4 regions of the Xenorhabdus sp. XBWT genome follow, and region 4 is predicted to be linked to each of the others. Evidence: predicted binding sites of a transcription regulator. Region 4 holds the regulator's gene; each other region holds the start of a gene.
The links. Region 4 encodes LexA, which represses DNA repair genes until DNA is damaged. Its sites were predicted from a motif close to TNCTGTATGTACATACAGNA; they were not measured.
Positions count from the first base shown of each region.

Region 1: AC5JQI_RS10950 (metal-dependent hydrolase) is a predicted target of LexA. The motif match lies at 1,955-1,974, and genes of this name have one in related genera.
Region 2: sulA (SOS-induced cell division inhibitor SulA) is a predicted target of LexA. The motif match lies at 2,594-2,613, and genes of this name have one in related genera.
Region 3: uvrA (excinuclease ABC subunit UvrA) is a predicted target of LexA. The motif match lies at 2,638-2,657, and genes of this name have one in related genera.

Region 1 covers NZ_CM180990.1:2,487,391-2,491,612, reverse strand. The annotation lists gene AC5JQI_RS10955 (L-cystine transporter) at 1-662, opposite strand, end outside; gene AC5JQI_RS10950 (metal-dependent hydrolase) at 1,354-1,932, opposite strand; gene hxpB (hexitol phosphatase HxpB) at 2,286-2,951, opposite strand; gene AC5JQI_RS10940 (YniB family protein) at 3,160-3,702, shown strand; gene AC5JQI_RS10935 (fructosamine kinase family protein) at 3,934-4,222, opposite strand, start outside.
Region 2 covers NZ_CM180990.1:1,602,588-1,606,809, forward strand. The annotation lists gene matP (macrodomain Ter protein MatP) at 1-431, shown strand, start outside; gene ompA (porin OmpA) at 524-1,645, opposite strand; gene sulA (SOS-induced cell division inhibitor SulA) at 2,002-2,574, opposite strand; gene AC5JQI_RS07170 (TfoX/Sxy family DNA transformation protein) at 2,815-3,438, shown strand; gene AC5JQI_RS07175 (IS630 family transposase) at 3,741-4,222, shown strand, end outside.
Region 3 covers NZ_CM180990.1:3,483,647-3,487,868, reverse strand. The annotation lists gene uvrA (excinuclease ABC subunit UvrA) at 1-2,575, opposite strand, end outside; gene ssb1 (single-stranded DNA-binding protein SSB1) at 2,826-3,359, shown strand; gene AC5JQI_RS15195 (L-tyrosine/L-tryptophan isonitrile synthase family protein) at 4,185-4,222, shown strand, end outside.
Region 4 covers NZ_CM180990.1:785,725-789,946, reverse strand. The annotation lists gene AC5JQI_RS03445 (DUF6024 family protein) at 1-262, shown strand, start outside; gene AC5JQI_RS03440 (DMT family transporter) at 259-1,152, shown strand; gene zur (zinc uptake transcriptional repressor Zur) at 1,431-1,943, shown strand; gene lexA (transcriptional repressor LexA) at 2,084-2,701, opposite strand; gene AC5JQI_RS03425 (diacylglycerol kinase) at 2,820-3,191, opposite strand; gene plsB (glycerol-3-phosphate 1-O-acyltransferase PlsB) at 3,328-4,222, shown strand, end outside.

The DNA.
Region 1 (4,222 bases), 1.7 Mb from region 4:
GTATCAATGGCGATCAGAGCTCGTTCACCGCGTTCATGGTCATCTTTAAGCATTTTCAATGCAGCAATGCCTAAAAATGCTGCAAAAATCACAACACTGATAATGGAAGTCGGGTTTGCTCCAGTCAGATCAGCAAAGGGGTTTTTCGGGATAAATGAGAGAATAATTTGGGGTACACTCATATCTGCAACTTTACCAATATAGTTGGTTTCAATAGCTGATAAACGAGCTGTTTCTTGAGTACCTTGAATTAATCCTGCTGCACTTAGTCCAAATAAATTAGCAATTATGATACCGATTAAAGCGGAAATTGCAGTAGTGAACAATAACGTACCAATTGTCAGGAAGCTGATTTTTCCTAAAGAAGACGCTTTATGTAAACGCGCGACTGCACTTAGAATAGAGGCAAAAACCAATGGCATGATAACCATTTGCAATAACTGTACATAACCATTACCAACGATATTGAACCATTTAATTGATTCTTTTACTGTAAGATTATCTGTACCATAAATGATATTCAATGCCAGCCCAAAAATGATACCTACGACTAGAGCCACGAGAACCTTTTTGGACAAGCTCGATTTATCTGAACTTGTTTTTGCTAATAAGATGAGCAATGCTATAAAAACGAGCATGTTAATGATGAGTGGTAGATTCATCCCTAGTCTCCAAAATGTTTATACCTTCATTTTTCAAATTGTTGCTTTTTTTGCTGAATCACAACTTGTAATCAATCAGGTATACCAATATCTGTATGATATATATTTATTATTCATGGTTTGTATTGAGATAAGTGATGATAGCAGTTTCAAACTGCTAACTTATTGATTGTGCTATCACTCAAAAATCTATCAGATACAGGCCATGAAAATCTATAAGATAGAATTTTATCAGTATAAAAATTTACTTGCTTATAATTAAATGGAATTTAATATAATTATTTTTCACTAGTTAGTTTAATTGGTTATATGCCCTAATCTATGTCAACTTCACTTTCTATACACAATGGATTTCAAGTTGCATCGCGACGGCAAGAGAGCAAATCCCCGGGAGCATAGCTAACTATGTGACTATGTGACCGGGGTGAGCGAGCGCAGCCAACAAAGAGGCAGTTTGAAAGACGAAGTGTATATACGATTTTGTCTGCCAGATAAGGTAATTTACATTCAGCAAACTGCTATTTATAGAATAAGCAATAAAATTAAAGCGTTAAATAATAGTAGCATAGTGAATTAGTCAATTCTGATTGTAAACAGATAAGTGAGAATTAAAAAATATTATTTATATAATTAGTAATAGCCCTATTTGAGAAAATAGGGTTATTACGTTGTTGTATGTACGATAAGTCAGCTACTTGTAGAGATTTTTTAGCTTATCAATTGATAATTGATCGAACGAGAACTTATCAAAGTAATGCGTGAATGAAAAATCAATGTACTGTGGAAGAATAATAGCAATCACTAGGACCAGAACAGCAATAAATCGTTCAGCTTTTTTGCGTTCTTTTCCTCTAAGAATTGGGATACAAAAACGTGTTTTCAGTGGCCATAAAAGTGGAATACCTGCAGGAGTGAGCATATCGGCAATCAGATGGCTGATATAACCGACAACCATCGCATGGATGAAGTCGGTTGGAATGGGCCAATTGGAGGGGATTTCCGTCTGGAAGAGAGTCATTCCCACCATTAGCGCTAATAAACTATGTGTGAATCCACGATGGCCACATAATTTTGCTATTGGAATGGATATAAAACGGAATAACCTGCCTAAAGTGGAGCTTGGGTGGTCAATATCAGGTAATAGTGAAGCCAGAAGTACACCGGGAAGCATATGTAACCAATCTCCCTGTGCGATTTCTGGTGTGATTTCTAACTGGTGAGCCAATACAAGGCTGGCGACGGAAAAAAGAAGATGCCCTTCTGCTGTCATAACGATTTATGCTAATTATTTATGCTGTTTATACATACAGTTGGCAGTATAGAGGTTTTTGCATAAGGATGATAGAGGGTAAACAAGAATAATCTTTTATACCCGTCGTCTTTCAAGTTGCAGCTTTGTTGGCTGCGCTTGCTCACCCCGGTCACATAGTTAGCTATGCTCCCGGGGATTTGCTCTCTTGCCGTCGCGCTGCATCTTGAAATCCATTGGGTATATTTATTGATATATAACACCAATATTTAATCTATTTTTACCTATATCAGCCAGGGATATAACAGGGTGTTTGATTTTTGCACTGCCAGATGCATGGAGCACATGTATGCAGCATGGCAGCACGGTAACCATCAGGTAATATTCTCTATTGTTAATTTTTCCAGTGAATTCAATTTAATGTCAGCCAGTGACCAGCGAGGATCATCAAAATGATGGGCGGCAGGAACAACAATTGAACGCATTCTTGCAGCCTTGGCTGCTATCATGCCATTAAATGAATCTTCTAACGTAACGCATTGAATCGGGTTAACGTCAAGTTGATTGGCGGCTTGTAAGTAAACTTCTGGGTGGGGTTTGCTATAAGGTAAGTCTGCGGCAGAAATGACAGCATCAAAGTAGTGCCGTATGTTAAATAATTCAAGTATCTGTTCAAGCATCTCATAGGGTGATGCAGAGGCCAAACCGATTTTTAATCCACGCTCGCGGCAGAGGTTTAAAGCATATTCGACGCCTGGTAATAAGGGGCGGTTTTCTTTTACTAATCGAACTACATAATTGATGATGCGTTGTGCAACTTCATTTTTAGAAGTACCTTGCCACGGTGCAGCCTGATACCATAGTTCAACAACCTGATCTATCCGTAATCCTAATGTATCAGGCAGTTTTTCTGCTAAAGTTAAATCCAATCCTAATTCACCGAATATATGTTTTTCTCCTTGCTCCCAGTAGGGCTCAGAATCAATGAGCAATCCGTCCATATCAAAGATGACGGCTTTTAGAGGTAAACAAAATGACATCTCATATCTCTCCGCAATGATGATAGCGATTAATAAAATTTGATTGTAGCAATTTCAGTGAGTTAAATCTCTCTGTAGGCAGATAACAAAGAAAGAAATCGTTTTTTAGGAAAAATAAGAGCATTACTCTACAAATGGAGTTAGAGTAAGCCTCTTATGAGCTATGATTGAATGAAAATAAAATGATGTATGCTAATGAGGAAAATTAATGAAGTATCAACAAGCTGGCTATGTTGCTATTACTAAACGAATTCTGGGCTGGGTTATTTTTGTACCGGCTTTTTTGTCTACTTTTGTCTCAGTGATCAATCTGACATGGCAGCATGGCGTAAAAGGTGATGGTATTAATGCGGTATTGAATGATTTTCTCAAAATGATGACAGAAATGATTAAATTCAATACACCTTTTCTGGATTTTTTTTGGAAATACTCTCCAGTTCCTGATTGGACAGTGAGCATTACAGGAGCAAATTTCGGTTTTCTTGTTATCTATTTTTTAATATTTATTGGTTTGGCAATGAATGCTTCTGGTTTGAGAATGTACCGCCAGTTTAAATTTATTAAAGAACATATTGAAGATCAAATGATCCTTGAAAATGTTAAAGAGAGTGGAATTACAAAGGAACAATTGAAAAATAAAATCAAATTTCCGAGGCATTCTCTATTCAGCCAAATTTTTACTCTTTATATATCACCAATCATTATCGGTGCGATTGCTTATCTGTTATCTACACTATTGGGTTGGCAATGAAACAAAATAATAGCTGTGCCAGAATGTTCTATGCAGTTTTTAACATATAATGTTATTTTATTTGTTAAAATATATTGATGAAATTGGCGTATGTAAATCGTAAATATTGAAAAATGACATTGAATGTGATTTAAAAACCACATGTTAACCCTTATTGTTAAGGAGAATTGATTCAGAGTTAACAATAATCGTTTTGTGTTCATATATCATGTTGATGAGTGTTTTTGATGGCTATTCAGATAAGATCTTATCAATAATATTTTGCACTACGATAAAGTTATCACCGCCAAAAAGGTTACATCGGTTCAGCAAATAATAAAGTTGGTAAATAGGTTGGCGATCAATAAAGTCATGTGGCAATGGCCAAATACTTTGGTAACCATCAAAAATTTGTAAAGGAAGATCTGGATAGAGAGGCAGCATCGCTAAATCACATTCACGATCACCCCAATAACAGGCAGGATCAAAGGTAACAGCACACTCGTCATTCAATGATGCACAGTTTGTGGGCCATAAATCG
Region 2 (4,222 bases), 820 kb from region 4:
AAAATCTGGAATGTGGCTGGAAATGGACATATTTAGCGAAAAAACACCGTGAAGGCGAGCTGATTACTAAATACATTGAAAAAAGTGCAGCTCAGGATGCGGTCAACGAATTGATGAAAATAGAACAAGAGCCGGTTAAAGTCTTGACTTGGATTTCGCGGCATATGAATCCCGATTTATCCAACCGAATGAAACAAACGATTCGGGCACGGCGTAAACGTCATTTTAATTCTGAGCATCAATACTCCCGTAAAAAATCTATCGATTTGGATTTCCATGTCTGGCAACGGCTTTCAGCGCTTTCTCGACGTCGCGGCAATACGTTATCAGAAACAATAGTGCAATTGCTGGAAGATGCTGAATATAGGGAAAAATATAACCATCAGATGTCGAGTTTAAAACAGGATCTGGAAGCAATATTAGGGAAATAAAGCACCATCTATGATGGTAATGTAAAAAAAGAGTAAGCAGAAAAATAAAACCCCATTTTAAAATGGGGTTTTTCAGTGATATTAGAGCAGTATTACTGTGCTACTTTTGGCTGAGTAACAACTTCTTTCGTGCCCTGAATATTGATAACTACACGGCGATCTGGAGCCAGGCAGTCGATAAGTTTAGCGTGGCTTTTAATGTTGTCACAGCTAGAACCAGTAACAGGGCTTTCTTTGCCGCGACCTTCTGCTTGGATACTGCCAGCAGGGATGCCTTTAGCAACCAAATAGTCTACAACGGATTGAGCACGTTTTTGAGACAGTGGCAGGTTAAAATTCTGGCTGCCGATACGGTCGGTGTAACCAATTACCAGAACATTGCCTTGAGTTGGGTCGATATTAGCCAGTTGATTGTAGAGGTTATCCAGTTCTTGTTTACCTTCTTGCTTCAGTGTTGATTTGTTGAAATTGAACAGAACGTCAGAACGCAGAGTGAAGTTCTTGTTTTCAACAATAGGCGCAGGGATCACTGGAGCAGGAGCTACTGGTACAACGACTGGGGCAGCTTCATCTTGACCGAAACGGTAAGAAACACCGACACTCAGCAGACCATTATCTGGGCGGGCACCAACAGAAGTTGCATCACCGATGTTGTTAACCCATTGGTAATCCAGACGGGTTGCCAGATTTTTAGTCAGTGCGTATTCAACACCAATCGCAGCCAGAGGAGAAATACCCGTATCGTGGTCTTTCAGTCTGCGCTGGCCTTTATCACCAGTTCCTTCGACTGCATTTGCATTGTAAGTCGCAGAAGAATCCGCACGCCATACCATACCACCAAGGCGAGTATAAACATCCAGATTGTCCATCACTGGATAGCTTAGTTTAGTGGTCAATTGAATGCCTTGAGCACGGAAAGCACCGTTATTAACGCTGCCTTTATAAGCCATGCGACCTAACCAGTCATAACCCAGTTCAAAGCCCAGATATGGGTTTGCCTGATAACCGACATAGGCACCTGCACCTAACTGACTTTTGTGAGTAGAGCCGTTACCAATGCGGGTATCATAACCATGACCGTAGAAGTTTACGTCATGGTATTGAGACCAACCCAGCTTAGCACCGGTATACCAAGTATTATCCTTTGGAGCTGCTTGAGCAGCAGTTGCGAAAGCTGCCACTGCCACTGCTACTGCGATAGCTGTCTTCTTCATTTTACGCCTCGTTATCATCCAAATAGGCAATTGGCCTTGAAAGCCTTATTATTAGCCATTGGTTAAAATGTTTTGTTAGGTAACTATACTTATCTCAGGAGATACTTCCTTAAATATAAGGGCGGTAAGTACAATTCCCTAAACTTTGTAAAGTCTACAACGAACTTAAAAAGTTACAAGTACACTGTGATTCATTGCACAGAATTTTTAATTATAGACTGACATAACGTGAATATTTTTGACGAATATTTACAGTTAAATTCATATTAATATGTTGATTTTCACTATAAATAAGAATAACTATCAATTGGTAGCTTATTTTTTATAAAAAATATTGGGATAAATCCTAATTTTCGTCAATGATAGTAATTTGTGTGAATTTGTAATTTACACGGCTGTGATATAAATTGATGTGCCTGATTTTGGGGACGCATAATGAGGCCGAGAGCCGTGCCTTTTTGCGCAGCCAATTGTAATTTATTAACTTCATATTCAGACAATTCAGGTAACCAACCCAATACCACACTATAGTTGCCACTTGCCAACGCTTTTTCCATGGCATCGATTGACGCAATGGGATGGATTTGATTTAGCTGGACGACCTTATTTAGAGGAAGGCCGGAACTTATTAACCATTGACGGCTTAATCTCTTATCGGGTGTTACCCAAAGTAACCACCTGTCTTCATTTCCTGATCGGTGTAATAAAGGAAGAAGGATGTGATTAATGGCAGACTGGTGTTCATTGTATATCAGCTCACTGACCAGACCTTTCACAGTCAGTGAAGAGCTGTGAGAAGGTTTAACAAAAGACAGTTTTTTCACAGTCATTCCAACCATTGCTTTATCTGTTTTATGCTTTTTTACTGTTGTGGTAGCCACTGCTGTTTTCTGCTTAGTGAAATATTCCCACTCTGATTGAGTGCTCATAATATTCCTCACCATGATGAACTGTATATTTATACAGTATAACGCTATTTGATTAAAAGCAAGCCTATTTTTTTCAAAGCGCTTCGCAAAAATTCACAGAAATTAAGATTTTTCCTACTTAACGATTGGCAGTTGGAAATAGTTTGCGTATGGTTTTAATTAATTGTTCTTGTTATCTATTTTATTAATAGAAGGCATGATTAAACATTACATTGGAATGTGATTCATGGAGTGATAAAAATGCTTTTATCTGGAGCTCGTTTTGCTCAATTGCAACATGGTGTATCTTCACTGGGAAAAATTAAGAGAAAATCTCAATTTGGTGGCATCGGGCTGCTGATTAATGGTGTTTTATTTGCCATTAGTTCCGATGGGGAACTTTATTTACGAGGGAATAGTCACGCTGAGGTATTATTTAGAGCGAGAGGGATGGAAAAATTTATTTATTCAAAAAGAGGGATACCTGTTGCTTTGCGTTATTACCGTGTTAATGAATCACTTTGGCAAGATCAAAAACAATTGTTTGAATATGTGAATCTGGCTTATCTCTATACTAGAGAAGAAATTATTGATAGACAGAAAATGCCGCTCAGACTAAAAGATCTTCCTAATTTAGGGATAGTATTAGAGAGACAATTATGGAAAGTTGGTATTTCTAAAGTAGAAGAATTACGGATGTTAGGAGCAAAAGCAACTTATCTAAAATTACAGCAGCACAGGAAAAAAACAAATGTCAGTTTACTGCTTGCTTTAGCAGGTGCAATAGAAGGATGTCATGTCGCAGTATTACCAGAGCAATTACGTGATGAATTAATCAGTTGGCACAGTGAATTAATTCACCAGAATTCAGATTACCGCTCGTAATGAGTGATATTTGATGAATAGGGGCATTGGCCCCTATTGCTTGTAAATTTAGCATTCGTATTTAATGAAAGTGTTAATAACTTTGTCGTGTATTTCTTCTTATTTTAGAATAGCTAATCGTTTTCTGATTCAGGTTTGTTAATCGTGCCAGGGTGTTTTACATGTAATCAATATCAAAAATGCATACTTGTATTGTTAATGTTTGTAACCATTTATCTATTTTGTTTTGAATAACAAGGGAATATACCAATCTCCTTTGAAGATGCTTGATTTCTTATCCAAACCCGATCATGCTTGCAACCATGAAAATTCATCTGACACCAGAACAAAAACATGCCCTCGAATTGATGCATGATACAACGCGCGACAGTCGAGTTTGTGATCGCATCAAGGCGGTGCTTTTGGCGTCAGAGGGCTGGACTGCTCAGATGATTGCACAGGCCTTGCGTATTCATGAAAGTACGGTAAGCCGTCACCTAAAAGATTTTATCGCTCAGGAAAAGCTCACCCCGGAAAATGGCGGTTCTGAAAGCCATCTCTCTGCCGAACAAACCGCCGACTTGATTGATTATTTGACGACAAATTTGATGCATACCACCGCCCAAATTGTGGCTTACGTCCGAGCACGTTGGCAGGTGTCTTTCAGCGTGGGCGGAATGACGAAATGGCTTCACCGCCAGGGTTTCAGCTACAAAAAGCCAAAGGGAGTGCCTCATAAATTCGATGCGGATCAACAGCAACAATTTATTGATGACTACCAGTCTCTTAAAGACCGGGCGGGTCA
Region 3 (4,222 bases), 1.6 Mb from region 4:
GTTCATCAAGGATATACAGTGTCTGGCCTGTACCTCTCTTAGAGAGTTCCCGTGCCAGTTTTACCCGTTGTGCTTCCCCGCCTGACAGTGTTGTTGCCGATTGCCCCAGACGAATATAGGAAAGACCGACATCTATCAAGGTTTGCAGTTTACGGGAGAGAGCAGGGACAGCATCGAAAAATTCCCGTGCCTCTTCAATGGTCATATTCAGAACTTCATTAATATTCTTGCCTTTATATTTGATTTCCAGCGTTTCACGGTTATAGCGTTTGCTCTTACACTGATCGCAAGGTACATAAACATCAGGCAGAAAGTGCATTTCAACCTTAATCACACCATCGCCCTGGCAGGCTTCACAGCGTCCGCCTTTTACGTTGAAACTGAAACGTCCCGGTGTATAGCCACGGGCACGAGATTCAGGAACACCTGAAAATAATTCTCTCACAGGCGTAAATATACCAGTATAAGTAGCGGGGTTTGAACGAGGGGTTCTGCCAATAGGGCTTTGGTCTATATCAATGACCTTATCAAAATGCTCCAGCCCTTCAACATCGATATAAGAGGCAGGATTAATGTTTGTTGCCCCGTTTAGCTGGCGCTGTGCTATAGGGAAGAGTGTATCGTTGATCAGCGTTGATTTACCGGAACCAGAAACGCCGGTGATACAGGTAAACAAGCCGACTGGCAGTTTTAGTGTTACCTTTTTCAGATTATTGCCTTTTGCTCCAATCAATTTTAGTATCTTGTCAGGATTGGTAGGCACACGCTGCTCTGGAATGGCAATTTTGCGTTCACCACTCAGGAATTTTCCGGTGAGAGATTTTTCACTTTCCATAATATTGGAAAGAGTCCCTTCGGCAACAATCTCACCTCCATGCACACCCGCGCCAGGCCCGATATCGATAATATGATCAGCTGCACGGATGGCATCTTCATCGTGTTCGACCACAATAACGGTATTACCCAGATTGCGCAGATGCAGCAACGTTTCCAACAAACGTTCATTATCCCGCTGATGCAGGCCGATGGAGGGTTCATCCAGCACATACATTACGCCGACAAGACCTGCACCAATTTGGCTGGCTAAACGAATACGCTGGGCTTCACCGCCTGAAAGTGTTTCTGCTGAACGGGAGAGCGTCAGGTAATTCAATCCAACATTAACCAGAAATTTCAGGCGATCACGGATCTCTTTCAAAACTTTTTCAGCAATTTTGGCGCGTTGCCCACTCAGTTTAATATTTTGGAAAAATTCCATCGCATGACCGATGCTGAAATCAGAAATCTGGGGCAGCGTGGTGCTTTCAATAAAGACATAGCGGGCTTCTTTGCGCAGTCGGGTTCCGTCACAAGAGACGCAGGAACGATTGCTGATATATTTTGCCAGCTCTTCCCGTACCGCAGTAGATTCCGTTTCTTTATAGCGGCGCTCCATATTGTGCAGGACACCTTCGAACGGGTGGTTACGAACGGTCACATCGCCGCGATCATTGGTATATTTAAATTCGACGGATTCTTTTCCTGAGCCATATAAAACCACTTTCCTAATCACAGAACTTAACTGATTAAATGGCACTTCGATATCGAATTTATAATGTTCTGCCAGTGATCTCAGCATCTGGAAGTAGTAAAAATTACGGCGATCCCAGCCACGTATTGCGCCACCAGCAAGGGATATATCACCATTCTGAACAACACGTACAGGATCGAAAAATTGCTGAACGCCTAAACCGTCACAAGTCGGGCAGGCACCGGCAGGATTGTTGAAGGAAAACAGGCGTGGTTCCAGTTCGCTCATACTATAGCCACAGATTGAACAGGCAAAATTGGCGGAGAAGATCAGTTCTTCGGCCTGTTCATCATCCATATTAGCAATGACTGCCGTACCGCCGGAAAGCTCCAGTGCGGTTTCGAATGATTCTGCCAGCCGTTGGGAGAGATCGGCTCGTACCTTGAAACGATCTATAACCACTTCAATGGTATGTTTTTTCTGCAATTCAAGTTTAGGTGGATCAGAAAGGTCACAGACTTCACCATCAATACGGGCGCGGATATAGCCTTGTGCAGCGAGGTTATCCAGCAGTTTGGTGTGCTCACCCTTGCGCTCCTTGACGACAGGGGCCAGCAACATCAGGCGTTGGCTTTCCGGCAATGCCAGTACATTATCCACCATCTGGCTTATCGTTTGCGCCGCCAGAGTGATATCGTGCTCGGGGCAGCGCGGTTCACCCACGCGCGCAAACAGCAGGCGAAGATAATCGTGAATTTCAGTAATTGTCCCGACCGTAGAACGCGGGTTATGGGAAGTAGACTTTTGCTCAATGGAAATCGCCGGAGACAGCCCTTCGATATGATCGACATCCGGTTTTTCCATCAGTGATAAAAACTGGCGGGCATATGCAGAGAGCGATTCCACATAGCGCCGCTGACCCTCGGCATAAAGAGTATCGAAAGCCAGGGATGATTTACCGGAGCCGGATAGCCCAGTAATGACGATTAGCTTGTCACGGGGAATTACCAAATTGATATTCTTGAGATTATGGGTGCGGGCGCCCCGAACTTCGATGTTATCCATATACCACTTCTCAGATTATTGATAGAGCAAAATACGTAAACGCGTTATTATTGCACAAACGTTGCTGAATGGATATACAGTATTAGATGGGAAATCATGCTGTAACCATTACAATGTAAAGTACGATGCGCTTCGCAAAGTATAATATAACGGGTATATCTTTAAACTTAGCCCTCGCATGGTAAACTACTTTGCTTATAATTAGAGAAGTCCGTTTTTAGCAAAATTCATTTCATCAGGAGTATTCCCAATGGCCAGCAGAGGCGTAAACAAAGTTATTTTAGTGGGTAATTTGGGGCAGGACCCGGAAGTTCGCTATATGCCGAACGGAGGTGCAGTCGCCAACATTACTCTGGCAACGTCTGAGAGCTGGCGTGACAAGCAAACCGGTGAGATGAGGGAAAAAACCGAATGGCACCGTGTAGTGCTCTTCGGTAAACTGGCAGAAGTTGCAGGTGAATATCTGCGCAAAGGTTCTCAGGTCTATATCGAAGGTTCTTTGCAGACCCGTAAGTGGCAGGATCAGAGCGGTCAGGATCGTTACACCACTGAAATTGTGGTAAATGTTGGTGGTACAATGCAAATGCTGGGCGGCCGTGGTGGTGCAGGGCAAGAAGCTGCTCCGGCACAAAGCGGTTGGGGGCAGCCACAACAGCCACAACAGCCACAGGCATCTCAGCAATTCAGTGGTGGCGGTGCGCCATCTCGTCCGGCTCAGTCTCAGTCTTCTGCACCACAGAGTAATGAGCCACCAATGGATTTCGATGATGATATTCCATTTTAAATTTGATTTCGGAAATTCGGTAAATAATTGAATCTAACACCCCGTTTATACGGGGTTTTTATTTTATGTAACTATACCTGCCGTCACCTGTCGTCTTTCAAGTTGCAGCTTTGTTGGCTGCACTCACTCACCCCAGTCACATAGTTAGCTATGCTCTTGGGGGTTCATTCCCTTGCCGTCACGCTGCATCTTGAAATCCATTGGTTATATAAAGTTTTTATTAATTACCTTGATTTTTTTACAGATAATGAATGAAATAGCAAATAATTTAATCCACTGATAATGTCATAATATAACGAAAAGGTAAGTTAGTTAACAAGTCTGGCGTAAAAATTCCTGAAGTAAATCACTTGCAAAGCTACGTTCGGAGGAATTTATTATATTATAAAAACAGCATTAAGTTCCCTTCGAAGTGCTATTATTTTTCAATATTATTTTATTTTTAAATAAATATTGTTTTTGTGTGTTTTAATTTTCAATTATCATGAAAATAATAAAATATATTAATGAGCCAAGAAAGCACACAAATGATAATCGTCACTTTTCAGATAATGATATAGCCCTCCTTAGTTATTGTTCGTTATTCTTCTTTTGCTTCTCTATTCTGCTTCTTAGCTTAGGAGCCATCATTCCTATCAGGGAGAAGAGAAGAATCTGAGAAAGCATTGTGCAGATGTGTCTGACTATCTAATCAGAAATACTCCAATCTATATTGGGGATAACACGCCTTTACAGATGATAAAAGCGCTCTAGAAGCTAAATACAGAGTTATTCAAGAATCCATACATTTTACGGGATGTACCTATAATTATTTAGGAGGATAAATTGAAAAATGTATCTGTTAGCACAAATGGTTCAATCAT
Region 4 (4,222 bases):
TGATTTAACAGATAAAGAAGCAAATGAATTAGAGAAAATAGGATTTAAATGTATTACACCTTTACAATCTAAAACTCCATTTGTTGTTTTACAGTCTGATTTTTATTTAGATAGATTACCTTGCAATAAAAAATCCGTTATAACCATGAAAAAAATAGGAACAATGATTTACAGATTTAGTTGCTATAAGAGCGGAGCAATAAATTCAACAGCAGTAAATTGTAATTTTAAATTAATTAATTATATCAAAGAGTTATTATGAATAATGTAAATCATCCAACCAAAGTAGGCTATCTATTCGCTCTTTTAGGCGGAACCATTCTAAGTTTCGATACCGTATTCATACGAGCCATAAATTTTACCCCAGAACAAATTGCATTCTGGCGCTCTTTTTCCATGTCACTCCCAATGATAATCATTATATTTTTTTCTTTATTCAGAAGAGAAAATAAAATTAAAAAAAATCAAACATACAGTAAATATTTTTTTCTGGCCTCCTTTTTTTATGGTTTATCGGCAATATTATTCCCGGTTTCAGCAATGACAACGTCTATCGCAAATATGCTGTTTATAATCAGTACCGCTCCACTTTGGGCTGCGATACTTTCATGGTTTGTCATTAAAGAAATTGTCAGCCGTATGACAATAGTAGCGTTCATTATTTCAATAGCTGGAGTAATTGTTGTAATGTATGGATCTAACGCTAATCTTTCAGTATCATTCGGTGATATTACCGCTTTATTAACAGCAATATCTATGGCAGCTGCTTTCGTTACTGGACGCATTAGTAAGCAAGATTTATCTTTAACACCTTCCATTGGCGCAATATTTTCTTTTATACTGTTATATTCTTACTTTGATATCAATCTTGATATTTCATTGTTCAATTTTTTTCTAATCTTAATAGAAGGTTCTGTCATTGTATTCTTAGCTCTAACTTTAATTGCTAAATCTTCAAAACTAATACCTTCTTCTCACCTGGGTTTTTTCCTTCTTCTAGAAGCAGTATTTGGCCCAATTTGGATATGGCTTGTTTTTGGAGACAGCCCAAATAATTATACACTTATAGGTGGTGGTATTATTCTGACTGCTTTAATTGCGAATAGTCTACATTCTATCCGATTATTACAGTCAGAAACAGCAAAAAGATAAATTATCCCTAGAAGATAGATTATTTAAAGGTATCCCCACTCATTTACTTCGTTCATTACGATGTTGCGCTTAATATGTGAATCCAAGGGAAGTTATTATTTTTATCTTTAATTGGTATGTATCAGTAAATAACGAGTCACACAGTAGCAAGATAATCGACATCTTTTGATACTTATATTTATAACCCAAAGACAGTGAGGTATCGCGTGAATTCCACTCTTAAGCCTAAAACGTGTTAATATCAAAGCTATTAGCATCGTGTAGGTGTGAGAGGTGTAATGGAAATTATCAATCAACAAAAATTACTGGCACAAGCTGAAACAATCTGTCTTTCAAGAGGAGTTCGCTTGACACCCCAACGCCTTGAAATTCTTCGTTTAATTACGGAGCAACCCAGTGCGATAAGCGCTTATGATTTGCTGGATTTATTACGCGAAGTCGAACCTCAGGCTAAGCCGCCAACAGTTTACCGTGGGTTAGAATTTTTGCTGGAGCAAGGTTTTATTCACAAAATAGAGTCTACAAACAGCTATGTTCTTTGCCATCACTTTGAAGAACCCAGCCATACTTCAGCTATGTTTATCTGTGAATATTGCGGCTCCGTAACTGAAAAGGATGCGAAAGATATTGAATCCGCAATTCAGCAGTTAGCGCAAGGTACAGGGTTCCATTTGAGAAATAGTGTGATAGAAGTCCACGGATTATGTGCTTCCTGCCATGAAATAGATTCCTGTACGGAACGCGATACATGTCAGCACAATCATGCTGTTGAAGAGAAGAAAAAGAAATAAAGATAAGAACCTGCTTGGACGGTGAGGCGGTCATAGCTGATATTTTCATGTATTCTCAAGTTCCCGCTGAATTCAAATGTAACGGGTACTGGAAAAATGACCGCCCCGGAATGGCAAAGTGTAATTATCCGTTTTTACAATCAGAACCAGTCTCCGTTACGAATAACGCCTACTGCCAATCCTTCAATAGTGAAACTCTGTTCGCTCAAATCAACTACAATCGGTGAAAATTCTGGATTTTCAGCGATCAGTTCAATTTTGTTTCCTGTTTGTCTGAAACGCTTCACTGTGACTTCATCTTCAATACGCGCCACAATGACTTGTCCATTATGAACATCCTGTGTTTTATGCACAGCAAGTAAATCTCCGTCCATAATACCGATGTCTTTCATAGACATTCCACTGACACGCAATAGAAAATCAGCACTTGGTTTAAATAATTCAGGATCAACCTTATAGTGACTTTCGATATGTTCCTGAGCTAGCAGTGGCTCGCCAGCAGCAACACGACCAATCAACGGTAATCTCATTCCGCCACCCGGTTCTTCGAGAAGCAAACGGATACCTCTGGATGCACCAGAAATAATCTCTATCACCCCTTTACGCGCCAGCGCTTTTAAATGCTCTTCCGCCGCGTTAGGTGAACGAAAACCAAGACGCGCTGCAATTTCAGCACGTGTCGGTGGCATACCCGTTTGCGAAATATGGTCACGCACTAAGTTATAGACTTGTTGCTGTCTGGCAGTTAATGCTTTCATTTCGCCCCCTGTTTGTTTATACAGTCCGGCTGTGAGTATATACAGGTAAATTCGAATTGGGAACCTGTCAGCACGTAAAAGCAGCTAAATAACGTATTTTAATGAAAAACACGTCGAATCAGCACATAAAATGCGACCAAAGGATTATTCCCCAGATAAACAAGGCCAGAAGTATGGTAAGCAATACAGCCGCTGAACCCATATCTTTCGCACGGCCTGATAACTCATGGTATTCACTACCGATACGATCCACTACAGCTTCTATTGCACTATTGAGAATTTCGACAATCACAACGAGCATAACAGCGCTGATAAGCAGGATTCTTTCGACTATGCTGAGGTCTAAAGAAAATGCAATGATAATTGCAAATATGGCAGCAATTGCCTCCTGTCGAAATGCCGCTTCATTTTGCCATGCCGCTTTGATTCCTTTCGCCGAATACCCTGCCGCTTTAATGATGCGGGTCAAACCTGTTGATTGATTTGCCATAAGAATTATACTCAATCACTTGGTATTTATATGGTTATATAATTTTTAGTCTCTATTATTGTCTTATTTCCACAGATCTCAAAATCTGTTTCTGGTATCCTTGCGAGGCATTGCTAACAAGAGGCTTAAAGTCGTTATGTCAGGTTGGCGTAAAATATATTATAAGTTATTGAATTTACCATTAAAATTATTAGTAAAAAGTAAACTTATCCCTACAGATCCCATTGCAGAGCTGCGTCTTGATACGACACGGCCTATTTTGTACGTACTCCCGTACCACTCAAAAACAGACTTATTGACCTTGCGTCAACAATGTCTGGCACAAGATCTGCCGGATCCGTTGAATCCTTTGGAAATTGGTGATGCTCAGCTTCCTAGTTGTGTGTTTATCGATAACGGCCCACGTGTGTTCAGTTGTTATGCACCAAAGCATGAATCTGTGAAGATTTTTCATTCCTATCTGGACTTGCATCACAATAATCCTGATTTGAATATCCAGATGGTGCCAGTTTCCGTGATGTTCGGCCGCTCTCCGGGGCGTGAAGGGCAAGAAGCTAATACAGCACCGCAATTACGTCTGCTAAATGGTGTGCAAAAGTTTTTTGCGATCCTGTGGCTGGGACGAGATAGTTTTGTGCGTTTCTCCACGCCTGTTTCTCTGCGTAAGATGGCAGATGAGCATGGTACGGATGATATCATTGCTAATAAACTCGCCCGTGTTGCCCGGATACATTATTCCCGTCAGCGTCTTGCGGCTGTTGGCCCTCGTCTCCCTGCCAGACAGGAACTGTTCAACAAATTACTCACATCAAAGGCAATAGAAAAAGCCATTGCTGATGAAACACGCAGCAAGAAAATTTCTCCCGAAAAGGCGAAGCAAAACGCCATCAACATGTTGGAAGAAATTGCCGCGAACTTCTCCTATGAAACAGTTCGTCTGACCGACCGTGTTTTGAGTTGGACATGGAACCGTTTATATCAGGGCATTAATGTTCATAATGCTGAACGAATTCGTCAGTTGGCGCAGGATG